DNA from 2 places in the Vibrio cyclitrophicus genome. Region 2 is predicted to be linked to the other one. Evidence: riboswitches for the same ligand, from Rfam matches in the RefSeq annotation. Region 2 holds a riboswitch; the other holds the start of a gene.
The links. A riboswitch is a leader RNA that binds a small molecule or an ion and turns the genes downstream of it on or off. The one in region 2 is predicted to bind lysine.

Region 1: another riboswitch for lysine. It lies ahead of lysC (lysine-sensitive aspartokinase 3); the one in region 2 lies ahead of OCW38_RS09430 (Na+/H+ antiporter NhaC family protein).

Annotation. Positions count from the first base shown of each region.
Region 1 is NZ_AP025480.1:2,984,122-2,992,480, forward strand. Features, by position in the region: gene uvrA (excinuclease ABC subunit UvrA) at 1-2,407, shown strand, start outside; gene OCW38_RS13090 (PglL family O-oligosaccharyltransferase) at 2,504-4,267, shown strand; gene OCW38_RS13095 (pyridoxal-phosphate-dependent aminotransferase family protein) at 4,367-5,506, opposite strand; lysine riboswitch at 5,683-5,860, shown strand; gene lysC (lysine-sensitive aspartokinase 3) at 5,970-7,337, shown strand; gene metH (methionine synthase) at 7,453-8,359, opposite strand, start outside.
Region 2 is NZ_AP025480.1:2,157,119-2,165,477, reverse strand. Features, by position in the region: gene purB (adenylosuccinate lyase) at 1-1,102, opposite strand, end outside; gene hflD (high frequency lysogenization protein HflD) at 1,246-1,863, opposite strand; gene mnmA (tRNA 2-thiouridine(34) synthase MnmA) at 1,906-3,042, opposite strand; gene OCW38_RS09445 (hypothetical protein) at 3,247-3,516, shown strand; gene OCW38_RS09440 (inosine/guanosine kinase) at 3,619-4,923, shown strand; gene OCW38_RS09435 (H-NS family histone-like protein) at 5,137-5,547, opposite strand; lysine riboswitch at 5,912-6,089, shown strand; gene OCW38_RS09430 (Na+/H+ antiporter NhaC family protein) at 6,202-7,794, shown strand; His leader region at 7,983-8,118, shown strand; gene hisG (ATP phosphoribosyltransferase) at 8,172-8,359, shown strand, end outside.

The DNA of each region.
Region 1 (8,359 bases), 830 kb from region 2:
GCCTGAAGGCTCGAAGATGATGCTAATGGCCCCCATCGTCAAAGAGCGCAAAGGTGAGCACGTTAAAACACTTGAGAATTTAGCCGCTCAAGGTTTTATCCGCGCTCGAATTGATGGGGAAACCTGTGACTTATCCGATCCGCCAACCCTCGAGTTGCATAAAAAGCACACCATAGAAGTCGTCGTTGATAGGTTCAAGGTTCGTCCTGATCTTCAGCAACGACTTGCTGAATCCTTCGAAACGACATTAGAGCTTTCTGGTGGCATTGCAGTTGTCGGTTGGATGGATGAAACAGAACAAGAAGAGATTGTGTTCTCTGCAAATTTCGCTTGCCCGAAATGTGGTTACAGCATGCAGGAGCTTGAGCCTCGTCTATTTTCATTCAACAATCCGGCAGGCGCTTGTGGTACTTGTGATGGCCTTGGTGTTCAGCAATATTTCGATCCAAGTCGGGTTATTTTGGATGACAATTTGAGCATTGCTGAAGGCGCAATTAAAGGTTGGGATCAAAAGAACTATTACTATTTCCAAATGTTGACGTCACTATCAGAGCATTATGGTTTTGATCTTTATTCTCCATTTAATTCTCTGCCAAAGAAAACTCAAGAGATCATCCTGAAAGGCTCTGGCCGCACAGAAGTAGAATTCAAATACATCAATGATCGTGGTGACATTCGAGTTAAGCGTCATCCATTTGAAGGTATTCTCAACACTTTAGAACGTCGTTATCACGACACCGAGTCAAGCGCTGTGCGTGAAGACTTAGCTAAATATATTTCGACAAAATCTTGTTCTAGCTGTAACGGCACTCGTTTGAGATTAGAAGCAAGAAACGTCTTTATTGGTGACACCACACTGCCTGAAATCGTTGAGCTCAGCATTGCCGATGCACTGCAATTTTTCCAAGAATTGAAGCTAGACGGTCAACGTGGACAAATCGCAGATAAAGTGATGAAAGAGATCAATGACCGACTGCATTTCTTAGTTAATGTCGGTTTGAATTATCTCAACCTATCACGCAGTGCAGAAACGTTATCTGGCGGAGAAGCACAACGGATCCGCTTAGCAAGCCAAATAGGCGCAGGCTTGGTTGGTGTTATGTACGTACTCGATGAACCATCGATTGGTCTCCACCAGCGCGATAATGAACGCCTACTTCAAACTTTGGTTCACCTAAGAGACTTAGGCAATACCGTACTTGTCGTTGAGCATGATGAAGATGCGATTCGCTGCGCTGACCATGTTATTGATATCGGTCCAGGTGCCGGGGTTCACGGCGGTCATGTGGTTGCTGAAGGGACAATGCAAGATATTCTCGATAACCCAGAATCATTAACTGGGCAATATCTGAGCGGTGTAAAAGAAATTGCTATACCAACAGAAAGAACACCTATCGACAGAAAGAAGGTCGTTGAGATAGTCGGGGCGACAGGTAATAACCTCAAAAATATCACGGCAACCATTCCAGTCGGTTTGTTTAGCTGTATCACAGGCGTATCAGGTTCCGGTAAATCTACGCTAATCAACGATACCTTTTTTAAGATCGCTCATACCCAACTCAATGGTGCGACGACAGCCGTAGCTGCGCCGCATAAGAAGATCAAAGGGCTAGAACATTTTGATAAGGTGATTGATATTGATCAGAGCCCTATCGGTCGTACACCAAGATCAAACCCTGCTACTTATACTGGGATCTTTACTCCGATCCGTGAGTTATTTGCGGGTACACAAGAGTCGCGATCTCGTGGCTATAAACCAGGTCGATTCAGTTTTAACGTTCGTGGTGGTCGCTGTGAAGCGTGTCAGGGAGACGGTGTGATCAAAGTAGAGATGCACTTTTTACCCGATGTGTATGTGCCATGTGATGTGTGTAAGGGCAAACGCTATAACCGTGAAACTTTAGAAGTTCGATACAAAGGCAAAACCATTGACGAAGTTCTAGAGATGACAGTGGAAGATGCGCGCGAATTCTTTAACCCTGTTCCTGTGATTGCTCGTAAGCTACAAACCTTAATGGATGTTGGTCTTTCTTACATCCGTCTTGGGCAAGCAGCAACAACCTTATCCGGCGGTGAAGCACAACGTGTCAAACTTGCACGTGAACTATCTAAACGAGATACAGGAAAAACCTTATACATTCTAGATGAACCAACTACTGGCCTTCATTTCCATGATATTCAGCAGCTACTCACGGTTCTACACCGGCTGCGTGATCACGGAAATACGGTTGTTGTGATTGAACACAACCTAGATGTCGTCAAAACCGCAGATTGGATACTAGATTTAGGCCCTGAAGGTGGTCAAGGTGGTGGTGAGATTGTTGCAGAGGGTACACCTGAAGATGTGGCGTTAGTCGAAGGTTCACACACTGCTCGCTTCCTTAAGCCTATGTTAAATTTGAAGTAGGTGTAAAATAGCTCCCTGCGGGCAGACAGAAAAATGTTAAAGTAACAGAGCTTGTTTCAAAAGGAACAAGCTCTGTTTTTATAAGGTTAGGGATTTATGGCAACAATACATACTAGCGGTACCCAGCTAGAAAATCAGATAACTCAGCTACCACTCAATAAAGCCTTTCTCGCTTCTTTAGCTGTCGTATTCTTATTAGCTATGCATTTTTTCATGCCTAATCCTGGGGGCTCTGGCCTAGCTTTATCCTTTAACCCTATGACTTGGTTAGCACTAAGCTTTACGTTAGCGATTGGCTTTTATCAGCTAGCGACTAACCGAGTGCTCAAATATTCCAAGCTAACCGTTGGTTTACTGGTTAGCTGCATCATACTTACACTACCCATCCTTTACAGCAACGCATCACCTCAAGGGGCATCAGGGCGTTTGCTTGGATTGTGGGCAGGCTTTGCGTTATTCGTCGTCCTCCAGCAATTTAAATTCAGCAATAAACACAAGCAACGTATATTGTGGTTCATTGTACTCGCTGTCGTCATTCAAGCGTTGTTTGGTTATGTACAATATTTTGCCTTAGAGCCAGGAAACCCATTTGGCTACAACACTGCTGCTAATCGACCTTACGGGATCTTCCAACAACCCAATGTTATGGCCAGCTTCCTAGCCACTGGCTTTGTGCTTTCTGCTTATCTTCTTGCGAGACAACCCGCGAAATATAACCACAAGATTAGCGAGTCGATTTTACTTTATTTAACTCCAACCTTAACCGTACCTCTATTAATTATTATTGCATCACGAACGGGTTGGTTGGCAGCGGTAATAGGGTTGATATGCATTCTGCCTTACCTATACAAATTCTCGACTAAGAAGCGATTTTACGGATGGTGCACATCAGTAGTAGTCGGTATCGCTGTTGCGTTTACGGTTATTAACCTGAGCACAACGGATAGTCTCGCGAGCAAAAGAACCAATTTAGAAAGCCCAAGAGCCTATACCTTTCCACAAGCGTTAGACATGATGATAGAAAAGCCATTTACAGGTTATGGTTACGGGAAGTTTGAACCTGAATACACCTTATATACGGCTCGCCAGCATCAACTTAACTCGAATTATCACCCCGGCCTTCCATCCATGGATCACCCTCACAATGAGTTTCTTTTTTGGGGAGTTGAGGGCGGGATAGTACCAATCATCGGTATCTTGATTGCTGCGGTGCTGGTGATGTCACGTATAGCCAGTTCGGCTAAAGGAACTCGTCTAGCACTGCTCACGCTATTTATACCCATACTCTTGCATTCTCAGCTCGAGTATCCATTTTATCACTCTGCGATTCACTGGATCACCTTTATCATTTTGATTTACTGGGTTGATCAACGCTCTTCTCGGCACTATCAACAGTCGTTTAGTATCGTCAGTAAAACCCTCTTTAGAGTGTCGAGCTTAGTGATTCCGATCTTGGTGAGCTTCTATATGTTGAGCGCGCTGCATACCAATTATGTGCTGACTCAATTTGAACAATCTAAGCCGAAGAACCCAGATATTCTTAAGCAAGTTACGAATCCCGTAGTATGGAAAGATCGCTATGATTGGGATGTGTACAGCACGTATCTCAACATTGGGCTCTACAAAGCTGATCCGAGCCTTATTCAGCCTTATGTTGATTGGTCTTTGGAAATAATAAAGAGTAAACCAAGACCCGCGTTTTACAGTAACCTAATCCTCGCGTATCAGGGTTTAGGCGATCACAGCAAAGCAGAACAAATTCGGAGCGAAGCAAGCTTCTTATTTCCAAATAGAGATTTTTCAAAAGTTCAGTATAAGAAAATTTCAGCCGCTGAGAACAACGTATCTTCTGCCAAGTGATATTGATGCAGCTAAAGCGGTAGACTTTGGAGGCTTAAGTTAGGCACAAAAAAAGCGCACGATCTCTCGTGCGCTTTTTTTTTCGAATTTTACGGTTAATTATTCTAATACATCTTTTAGTGCTTTTAAGCACAATGCGACGTTCTCTTTACGAGCGCCATAACCCATTAAACCAATACGCCAAGCCTTTCCTGCCAAAGAACCAAGGCCTGCACCGATTTCAAGATTATACTCTTCTAACAACTGCGTTCTTATTTTGGATTCATCAATCCCTTCAGGGAAGTAAAGCGCATTCAATTGAGGTAGGCGACTCTCTTCGTCAACCACAAATTTTAACCCCAAAGCTTCTACGCCAGCTTTCAGTTCTTGGTGCATCGCATAGTGACGCGACCAAGCATTATCCAGACCTTCATTTTTCAACAATACCAGTGACTCATGCAGAGCATAGAGGCTATTCACAGGTGCAGTATGATGATAGCTACGTTTGCCTTCTCCACTCCAGTAACCTAAAACTAAACTTTGATCCAAGAACCAGCTTTGTACGGGAGCTTGGCGGGCTTTCATTTTATCAACAGCACGTTGAGAGAAGGTCACCGGAGATAGCCCTGGCACACAAGACAGACACTTTTGGCTACCCGAATAAACCGCATCAAGCTGCCACTCATCAACTAGTAATGGCACGCCACCTAGAGACGTTACTGCATCAACAATCGTTAACGCATCAAACTGACGAGCGATAGCTGAGATAACTTGAGCATCCGATAACGCGCCAGTAGACGTCTCTGCATGCACAAATGCGACAGCAACTGCATCAGGGTTTTCTGCCAATGCCTTTTCGACCTTTTCAACGGAAACGGGCTTGCCCCACTCATCATCTACAAGGATCGCTTCACCACCACAGCGAACCACATTTTCTCGCATACGCTCACCGAAGACACCGTTGCGACAAACAATCACCTTCTCGCCAGGCTCAATCAAGTTAACAAAACAGGTTTCCATGCCTGCACTGCCTGGAGCAGAGACAGCAATCGTAAATTCATTCTCTGTTTGAAATGCATACTTAAGGAGTTGTTTCAGCTCATCCATCATCGCGATAAATAACGGGTCGAGGTGACCAATGGTTGGGCGGCTTAAGGCCTGTAAGACTTGAGGCGAAATGTCTGAAGGACCCGGTCCCATTAACGTTCGGTGCGGTGGATAAAAGCTATCAATAGCAGTAGTGAGTGTTAAATTAGACATGTACATCCCTTACGTTAATGTTGTGAACAATCCACCCTAAAGCAAATTGATTACCTCAGCAATTAGCCATAAGTATTGAGGTCACACCACTGTCACATAATTGTTAAAATTATTTTTTAAATATCTCCAGTTACGGATTGACATTGTTACCGCAAACACGTTCAATGAAATGGCTATCTAGCAGAAGAGGAGCACTGCCCAGGCAGATGTTTTGTGGAACCGCATTTCCAATACAAAACATTAAGGGGGAGCAGTGCCGAGATAATAAAAGGATGCAGGACCTTTATTATCGGTTGAGCGGGCTGAATCCCGGCAACTGTCGCCATTTCTATATGGTGAGGAGCTTCTGAGGTTACTATTCTAATAATTCCTCTCTTTTTGCTCTAAATACTCTCTTCGAAAAACATCGGACGTTGGATTACCCAACCGTAATTTTATTTTAGGAAGTCGTGGGAGATATATCGTGAGTGCATCTAATGTAGCTGGTTCTTTTAATGTCGCTAAGTTTGGTGGAACAAGTGTTGCCAACTTTGAAGCAATGAGCCGTTGTGCTGCTATTATTGAAAATAACTCGAATACGAAACTGGTCGTGAGCAGTGCATGCTCTGGCGTTACCAACCTACTCGTTGAACTCGCGAATGGGGTTCAAGACAAAGCTCGTCGTCAGGATTTGATGACGCAACTGACTGACATTCATAACGCAATTCTCGATCAGCTAGCTGATCCAATCAGTATCGAAAAAGACGTACATTGTATTCTCGATGATATTGCGAGCGCCGCAGAAGCTGCATCATTTCAAGCCAGCACTAAATTGACAGATCACCTTGTCGCATGTGGTGAGCTGATGTCGACACACATTTTGGCTCAGATTATTCGTGAACGAGGTACACCAGCCGTTCGTTTTGATATCAGAGAAGTGATGCGCACTAATGGTGATTTTGGTAAAGCAGAACCACAACTTGAAGATATTTCAGCCCTAGCAAAAGAGAAGCTTATACCACTTTGCCAACAGCAAGTTGTGGTTACTCAAGGTTTTATCGGTGCAGATAGCGAAGGTAACACCACGACTTTAGGCCGTGGTGGCAGCGATTATTCCGCCGCGCTGATCGCCGAATCAGTACAGGCAATGGGGTTGGAAATCTGGACAGATGTTCCGGGTATTTACACGACAGATCCACGCATCGCACCGAAAGCATCTCCTATTCCAGAGATCAGTTTTAGCGAAGCATCGGAAATGGCAAACTTTGGTGCGAAGATACTGCACCCTTCAACTCTAGTACCTGCATTGCGCCACCAAATCCCGGTATTTGTCGGCTCTTCTAAAGCACCAGAGTTAGGTGGAACTTGGATTCGCCAAGAAGTTGAAAGCTCACCATTATTCAGAGCACTTGCTCTTCGTTGCAACCAAACGATGGTTACACTTCGCAGTGCAAACATGTTCCATGCTTACGGCTTTTTGGCGAAGGTATTCGAGATCCTTGCTAAACATAAGATCTCAGTCGATCTCATCACGACTTCAGAGATCAGTGTCTCACTGACTCTCGATCAAACAGACACATCAGGTGGCGCTCCTGAGTTACCAGAAGCTGCTCGACTGGAGCTTGAAGAGTTGTGTTCTGTAGATATTGAACACGACCTATGCCTTGTTGCGCTTATTGGCAACAACATGAGTGAAAATAAAGGCTATGCAAAGCAGGTGTTTGGCACTCTGGAAGATTTCAATCTACGTATGATTTGTTACGGAGCAAGCCCACACAACTTATGCTTCTTGCTAGATGCATCTGTTTCTAAGTTGGCGATCCAAAAACTTCACCAAGAGTTATTTGAATAAGGCGATGGTTAATTAATTGGTTTTAATTAACCAAACCCCAGATACAAAAAGGGTTGCTCTTGAGCAACCCTTTCTCTTTTTTACTTTACGAACCAAAGCTCGTCATAGATTCAAACTAGTTAATGTTTGGACCTAACCACTTCTCAGCTTCCAACATATCCCAGCCCTTACGATCAGCATAGCTTTCTACTTGATCCTGTTGAATCTGTGCAATCGCAAAATATCGCGAATCAGGATGAGAGAAGTACATACCCGACACTGAGGCACCTGGCCACATTGCGTAACTCGTGGTTAGTGACATGTCGATGGCTTTTTCAACGTCCATCAACTCCCACAATGTGCCTTTCTCTGTATGTTCTGGGCAAGCAGGGTAACCCGGAGCTGGACGAATACCTTGGTACTTCTCTCGAATCAAATCGTCGTTAGACAAATCCTCATCAGGCGAGTAACCCCAAATGTCCTTTCTCACTTCTTTGTGTAAATATTCTGCAAACGCTTCAGCCAAACGGTCCGCAACCGCCTGAATCATGATCGCATTGTAGTCATCACCATTAGCTTTATATTCATCAGCAAGCTCTCGCTCACCAATACCGCCAGTAACCGCAAAGCCACCAATCCAGTCAGCTTTACCGCTGCCTTTTGGAGCAATGTAATCTGACAAGCAGTAGTTAAAACCTTTTGGCTTCTCGGTTTGCTGGCGAAGATTATGCAGAACCTTCAGCACTTCTGTACGGGATTCATCGGTATACACCTCGATATCATCACCCACACTGTTCGCAGGGAACATGGCACACATACCACGAGCTTCAAGTAACTTCTCTTTCTCTACGCGATCCAACAAATCGTTGGCATCTTTGAATAGTCGTTTAGCTTCATCCCCCACCTCTTCGTGATCAAGGATTGCTGGGTACTTACCAACTAATGACCATGTCATAAAGAACGGAGTCCAGTCGATGTACTGACGCAAAGTCGCTACATCAAAATCACTGAAAATATGTACTCCCGGCTTAGCGGGCGCAGGG
Region 2 (8,359 bases):
GCTTGCTAATACCTTTCAGAGTCGAAGTGTATGCAATGATTGCGTAGCCAACACCCACACCTAGGTTACGAAGAACCGTAGAGTCAGTAAGGTCACGCTGCCAGCGAGAAACTGGAAGTTTTTGTGCAAGGTGGCTGAATACTGCGTTAGCTAGACCAAGGTTGCCTTCAGAGTTTTCGAAGTCAATTGGGTTAACTTTATGCGGCATAGTAGAAGAGCCGATTTCGCCAGCAATAGTCTTCTGCTTGAAGTGACCAAGAGCGATGTAGCCCCAAACGTCACGGTCGAAGTCAAGAAGGATCGTGTTGAAACGAGCAATTGCATCGAATAGCTCAGCGATGTAATCGTGAGGTTCGATTTGAGTTGTGTACGGGTTCCAAGTTACGCCAAGAGATTCAGTGATGAACTCTTCGCTGAACTTGTGCCATTCAACTTCTGGGTATGCAGAAAGGTGTGCGTTGTAGTTACCTACAGCGCCGTTGATTTTCGCTAGGATCTCAACGTTTTCGATTTGCTTGAATTGACGTTCCATACGGTACGCAACGTTAGCCATCTCTTTACCCATAGTAGAAGGAGAAGCTGGCTGACCATGTGTACGAGACAATAGAGGAATATCACGGTACTCGTTCGCAAGTGCTTTGATAGCATCAATTACGTTACGGATTTCTGGAAGAATCACAGTGTCACGAGCTTCTTTAAGCATAAGTGCGTGAGATGTGTTATTGATGTCTTCAGAAGTACATGCAAAGTGAATGAATTCATTTACTGCGTGAAGTTCAGGAACGCCAGCTACTTTCTCTTTCAAGAAGTATTCAACCGCTTTAACGTCGTGGTTTGTCGTGCGTTCGATCTCTTTGATACGCAGAGCGTCTTCTTCACTGAAGTTAGCTGCTAGTTCATCAAGAAACTGGTTAGCTTCTGCACTGAACGCTGGTACTTCTGCGATTGCATCAGTTTGTGCAAGCTTTTGTAACCAACGAATTTCAACGATAGAGCGGTATTTTAGTAGGCCAAATTCACTAAAGATGCTGCGTAGTGCAATAGTCTTACTTCCGTAACGGCCGTCTACTGGTGAAACAGCAGTCAATGCTGACAGTTCCATGGTGTTCTCCTGAATTGAGTTTTCTAAATTTTGAGAGGTTTATACCAGTAACAATCTCAATTGTCACGCACATTGCGCAAACGTTTGCGTGAGAGTTGTGTTGATACAAAAAACAAGCTCGCGACGAGGCGCGAGCTAATAAATCACATTCGAGCTAATAAGATTTGAGCTTGCTCGATCATCTTCTTACGACCGAAGATTAGGTGGCGACGTTTACCGCCAACCTGGCGCCAAAGCACAGCGCTTCGAATCCCTGATAGAAGAAGCGCACGAACCTTATGTTGGCTCGACGTCTGTTGAAGTACTGATGGTGTCCCAGATACCTGAATGCGAGGGCCGATAGGACTCACAACATCTAGGTAGATGCTCGCTAAGTTACTGATCATTTGCTCGTCAAACAGATCAAAGTGTTCAGTTTGGCGTTCTGCCGTTTGTATACGGTCGCCAAGTTGAGACATCGAATCGTTACGAGAAGATAGTTTACGCTCAAGCGCCATCAAGCTGATGATGTAGCGCGTGATATCGCTACCAGCTGGAGTACTATCGATTCCTTTTACTAAGCACTCAAGGCCAAGCTTTAGGTTCGCTTCACGTCCAAATACGCCCACAGTATTCACCGGATTGGTATTCAAAATAGCACTGAGTGAAGCTTCGAAGGCATCTTTATCACAATGGCCGTCTTTCGCTACTTGTTGAACCAAAGCCACAGCTTGGCAAATTCCGGCGAAAGCAATAGTACGGTCATAAAGTGTATTAGCCACGTAGTAACTCCTAGTTGTCTTCTATCGTTCGTTTGATAATAGTTAGATGCGCTTTTCGATGATACCACCACCAAGACAAACGTCGTCTAGATAGAATACTGCCGATTGACCAGGGGTCACAGCAATCTGTGGTTCATCAAAAATAACCTTAATGTTCTCGTCATCAATTGGGATGATTGTACAAGGAATATCGGTTTGACGGTAACGAGTTTTTACCGTGCATGTCATAACTTCAGTAATTGGTGTGCGATTTACCCAGTGAAGCTGAGAAGCAATCAAACCCTCTGATTTCAAAAGAGGGTGGTCTTTACCTTGTACTGCGATCAGCACATTACGCTTCAGATCTTTTTCACCAACAAACCATGGTTCTTCATTACCACCACCACCTTTGGTGCCACCAATATGCAGGCCTTTACGTTGACCTAATGTGTGGTACATCAAACCTTGGTGTTGACCAATTACTTGGCCTTCAGGTGTCTCGATGTTACCCGGCTGTGCTGGTAGGTACTTGCCTAAGAATTCAGTGAACTTACGTTCACCAATAAAGCAGATGCCCGTTGAGTCTTTTTTCTTTGCTGTAATCAAATCTTGTTCTTCAGCAATACGTCGCACTTCAGGTTTCTCTAATTCACCAACTGGGAATAGGCTGCGTGCCACTTGGTCTGAGCTTAATGTGTATAAGAAATAGCTTTGATCTTTGTTGCTGTCTAGGCCACGTAGCATTTCTGGTTTCACACCAGCGTCTAGCTCTTCTTGAGTAGGAAAAGTACGACGAACGTAGTGACCCATCGCAATGTAGTCTGCGTCTAATACTTCATCTGCAAACTCTAAGAATGCTTTGAATTTGATTTCTTTATTACAAAGAATGTCTGGGTTTGGCGTACGACCTGCTTTGTACTCAGCAAGGAAGTATTCGAATACATTGTCCCAGTACTCTGCGGCAAAGTTGATAGTGTGAAGGTGGATACCTAATTTGTCACATACCGCTTGAGCATCAGCAAGATCTTCAGCTGCCGTGCAGTATTCTTCGTTATCGTCTTCTTCCCAGTTTTTCATGAAAAGGCCTTCTACCTGATAGCCTTGTTGCTGAAGAAGATACGCCGATACTGACGAATCTACACCGCCGGACATACCGACAATTACTTTCTTTTCGCTGTTTCCAGAGCTGATATCTGACATGTCTAAACACCGTTACTATTACTTGGTCGCAGATTCTAACAGAAAGAGAAACGCCGTGACAGATCCGAGACCGGAATCACAGTTTCATTTGCACAAATAGTGCGCTGACTTTGTTAGAGAATCGCATGAGAGCGAGGTGAGTCGCTAGGATGTCAGAAGTATATGTGGCATAGTCGCTCGAAATCCAAGACCTGAGATAAAAAAATGTCTGAACAAAATGAATTTATGCAAGAAGAAGAGCTGATTGAGATCATCGAGAACCAGCTTGAGGATGGCGAACCAGTGAAAGTGAAAGAGACGTTGATGCGTTTAATGATGACTGGTACACCGCGTGAAGAAGCAATTGCGGCTATGGCATGTGCACTGGCTATTGAAGTATTTGACGTAATGAAAAATGGTGCAGAGTTCAATCAAAAACGTTATGCAGAGCATTTGGGTATGCTGCCTGATTTAAGCTTTATGGAAGGCGAATAAAAAAATAGTACAGCAAACGTTTGCTATAGTTTGAAAGATTGCCGCGTTAAATATTGCGCGGTAGAATCCGCCACCTATTTCCCCTTGACTTAGACTAGCCCTATGAAATTCCCTGGACAACGTAAATCAAAGCACTATTTTCCGGTTCACGCTCGTGACCCTTTAGTTAGCCAAGCTCAAACTAGTAAAAGAATGTCACGTACTCATATTATCGGCATTGACCAAACATTGGTGGATATCGAAGCGAAAGTGAGTTCTGAGCTAATCGAAAAATATGGCTTAAGTAAGGGACATTCGCTAGTCATCGGTGACGAAGCTGCAGAGTCTTTATATCAAGAATTAAAAGAGCAGTGCTTGATTACCAATGAATATGCTGGTGGTACGATCGGCAATACATTACACAACTATTCAGTGCTGGCAGATGACCGTTCAACGCTGCTAGGTGTAATGAGCCAAGATATTAAGATTGGTAGCTATGGTTATCGTTATTTATGTAATACATCAAGCAGAATGGATCTGAATCATTTACAAGGGGTAGATGGCGCAATTGGTCGCTGCTTTGCATTAATTACTGAAGATGGTGAACGTACTTTCGCAATTAGCGAAGGTCAAATGAACCAACTAAAACCTGAGAGTATTCCTGAAAAGATCTTCAAAAGTGCTTCTGCTTTGGTATTAACCGCTTATTTAGTTCGTTGTAAACCTGGCGACCCAATGCCTGATGCAACAATGAAAGCGATCGAGTACGCGAAGAAATATGATGTACCCGTTGTATTAACGTTGGGAACTAAATTCGTTATTCAAGATGATCCAGAGTTTTGGAAAGATTTCCTTGAGCAGCATGTAACAGTTGTTGCAATGAACGAAGACGAAGCGGAAGCGTTAACTGGTGAAAGTGATCCTCTTGCCGCTTCTGACAAAGCGCTAGAGTGGGTTGACTTAGTTCTATGTACTGCAGGCCCTGTTGGCCTATTTATGGCGGGTTACACAGAAGACGCCGCAAAGCGTGAAACGTCTTTACCTCTATTACCGGGTTCTATTGCGGAATTTAACCGTTACGAGTTTAGCCGTCCTGCTCATAAAAACTTATGTGACAACCCGACTAAGATCTATTCGCACATTGCACCTTATATGGGTGGCCCTGAAAAGATCAAGAATACCAATGGTGCAGGTGATGCTGCGTTATCGGCTTTATTGCATGATATGGCTGCGAATAAATACCACAAAGAAAACGTGCCTAACTCAAGTAAGCACCAACATTCATTTTTGACGTATTCGTCTTTCTCGCAAGTTTGTAAATATTCAAACCGAGCAAGTTATGAAGTGTTAGTTCAACACTCTCCACGTTTATCTCGTGGTCTTCCTGAAAGAGAAGACAGTTTAGAAGAAGCTTACTGGGAAAGATAAGGTGTCGTACTTATCAAATGAACTTCTCGGTTTATTAAGTACGCTACTGTGTTTATCAAATCCAGTAACGAATAACAAAATATAAAAAAGGCTCCGAAAGGAGCCTTTTTTGTTTCTGAATATATTCAAGCCGTAAATAATACTTTGGTCGACTTAAATATTAATTCTATTGCTTAGTGTGTTATTGATTATTCACTTAGCAAACACGATGCGTTAAAGAGCAAACTCTTCTAGAGATTTACCAGCATCTAGTTGTTCTTGGATAGCTGAAGGCGTACGGCCTTGACCTGTCCAAGTTTTCTCGTTGCCGTTTGCATCTACATATTTGTATTTAGCTGGGCGAGGAGCACGTTTAGCTTTTGTCGTTTTAGATTTTGCTTCACCAGAAAGTGCAGCGATAAGATCAGCAACATCAATTCCGTCTTTTGCAATTTGTTCAGCGATAGCAGAAAGCTTAGCTTCTTGCTCTGCTTTAGCAGCACGTTCTTCAGCTTCAGACTCTTGACGCTCTTGTACAACAATAGTCAGCTTGTCTAGCGCTTCTTCAAGTTGCTCAAGAGTTAATTCACGTGAGAATGCACGAAGGCTGCGGATATTTAATAAAGTTTTTGTTAATTCAGACATGATATTTCCCATCAAGGTAAACTAAATAATCCTCCTAATAATAAACAGAGCCTAGGAATAAAACAAATAGTATTTCTTCTATTACATATTTAAATAAAGAATTGAGATGAATAGTTGAAAATGAAAAGGCGAACTCCTAGTGAATTTATAATAATTATTAAGAATATCTAAAAAACTGATATGTGACTGGTGGAGTAATTACCTTAAGTTGACTATTCTTCTATTGATTACTTCATTAACAAAAAACTATTTTTGTCGGAATGATATGTTGCAATGCTGCCCTTGATGAGTACAATTGCGGCTACCTGATGCGATGCTTTGGTTGATTTGTTGTTAAACTTTGGTTTCAACGGTTAATAATGTTATCGCACGTAGAGGTGCAATTATAAAAAGTAGTTTTCGTTGGGGTGATGCCAATGAACGGGAATGAAAGGTCTAATTGCCGAAGTAAATTGTATATCTAAGCAATTTGCTGGGGTTGTGCTCAATAGGTACAACACTGCCATAGTCTTAATTTTAAACTATGGAGCGCTACTGTAGGGTTGGGTGAAGTGTTCACTTCCCTTTCGCTTAGTTCAACATGAGCTTGATAAGCCGTATCAAGTTTGTCTGCAGTAGATCTCTAGCCAAATAAAAAACTGGTTTTTGAAGATCATGAATTTAATAGATTTTGCAACATCGCCTTTATCTTTGCTTCCTCCCCTTGTGGCCTTAACTCTCGCTATTGTTACCCGCCGTGTATTGGTTTCCTTGGGTGTCGGTATCGTTATGGGTGCGATTTTACTTGCTGATTACTCAGTAGGTAACGCAGCTAGCTACGTGTTTACTAAAGCTTCTGGTGTTTTCATCGAAGATGGTGGCATTAATACCTGGAACATGAGCATCGTCGCATTCCTAATTATTCTTGGAATGACAACCGCCTTATTAACATTATCTGGTGGTACGCGAGCATTCGCTGAGTGGGCCCAGTCTCGTGTTAAGAGCAAACGTGGTTCAAAACTACTTGCTGCTTTCTTGGGTGTGTTCATTTTTGTTGATGATTACTTCAACAGCTTAGCGGTAGGTGCTATCTCTCGTCCTGTTACAGACCGCTTTTACGTATCTCGCGCTAAGCTTGCTTATATTCTGGATTCTACTGCTGCTCCAATGTGTGTGATCATGCCGGCTTCTAGCTGGGGTGCTTACATCATTACTATTATTGGTGGCATCTTAGTAACACACGGTGTGACAGAGTACTCAGCATTGGGTGCTTACGTTCGTCTTATCCCGATGAATTTCTACGCTGTGTTCGCACTATTAATGGTATTTGCCGTTGCATGGTTCGGTCTAGATGTTGGTAAAATGCGTGAACATGAGATCGAAGCATCTCAAGGCCGTGGCTTTGAAGGTGACAACGATCAAAAGCAAGCTCACGACCTAAATGAAGAGCTAGACATTCAAGAGAGTGAAAACGGCTCTGTCTCTGATCTCGTTATGCCAATCGTATCGTTAATCGTAGCGACGGTAGCTGCAATGCTTTATACCGGTGGTCAAGCGCTTACCGCTGACGGTCAAGCATTCAACTTGCTTGGTGCGTTTGAAAATACAGATGTAGGCAAGTCTCTTGTTTACGGTGGTGTTGTTGGCCTGCTTGTTGCGCTAGCGACAGTGTTTAAGCAAAAGCTGCCAATGTCTGATATCGCAAGAACAATGTGGATCGGTGCTAGCTCTATGTTTGGCGCTATCCTGATTCTTGTGTTTGCATGGACTATCGGTTCTGTTATCGGTGACATGAAAACCGGTTCTTACCTTTCGTCTCTAGCAACAGGTAACATTGATTACCACTGGCTACCTGTTATTTTGTTCCTTCTTGCTGGCCTGATGGCATTCTCGACAGGCACATCATGGGGTACATTTGGTATCATGCTTCCTATCGCGGGTGACATGGCTGCAGCCTCTGACATCGCTCTAATTCTGCCTATGTTAAGTGCGGTTCTTGCGGGTTCTGTGTTTGGTGATCACTGTTCTCCAATCTCTGATACGACGATTCTCTCTTCTACCGGTGCTCGTTGTAACCACATTGACCACGTATCGACTCAGCTTCCTTATGCGCTGTCTGTGGCCTTCGTATCGTGTGTTGGTTTCATTACCTTAGGTATGACATCATCAACTGGCATCGCATTTGGTGCGGCGTCTCTAACGTTTGTTGCTGTATGCTTTGCATTGGCTTATTTCTCTCGCTGCAAAATGGCGACGTGCAACAGCTAATCATCATCTGATTGAATAATGAAAAGGGAGGCTGCGGCTTCCCTTTTTTGTACCTGTTAAATTAATTTGAGTTTTAGTGAAAAAAGTTCGAATAAATGGTTGAAAAAGGATGTCAGCTTAGTTAGTGTGGAGACAAGACAGCAAACAACCTAAGAGCTTATAAGTATGCGTAAATTAGTAATGAACATTCATCACCATCATCACCCTATCTAGTCTTTCGGGGAGATTTACGTATACCCGGGAGCAAGAATTCTCCCGGAGGTTAAGTCAAAGAATTTAGATTTAAACCCTCGGGACGACAAAGTCTTCCGAGGGTTTTTTAGTTTTAGCACTTTTAAATAATCAATAAATTCAAATATTTGCACAGGGATACAGCAATGCAGACACAACGCCTAAGAATCGCAATTCAAAAGAAAGGTCGCTTAAGTAAAGAGTGCCAAGACTTACTTAAAAAATGTGGTGTTAAATTTAACATCATGGGTGAGCGCCTAGTGGTTCATTCACTTAATATGCCAATCGACTTGTTACTGGTTCGTGATGATGACATCCCAGGTCTTATCATGGA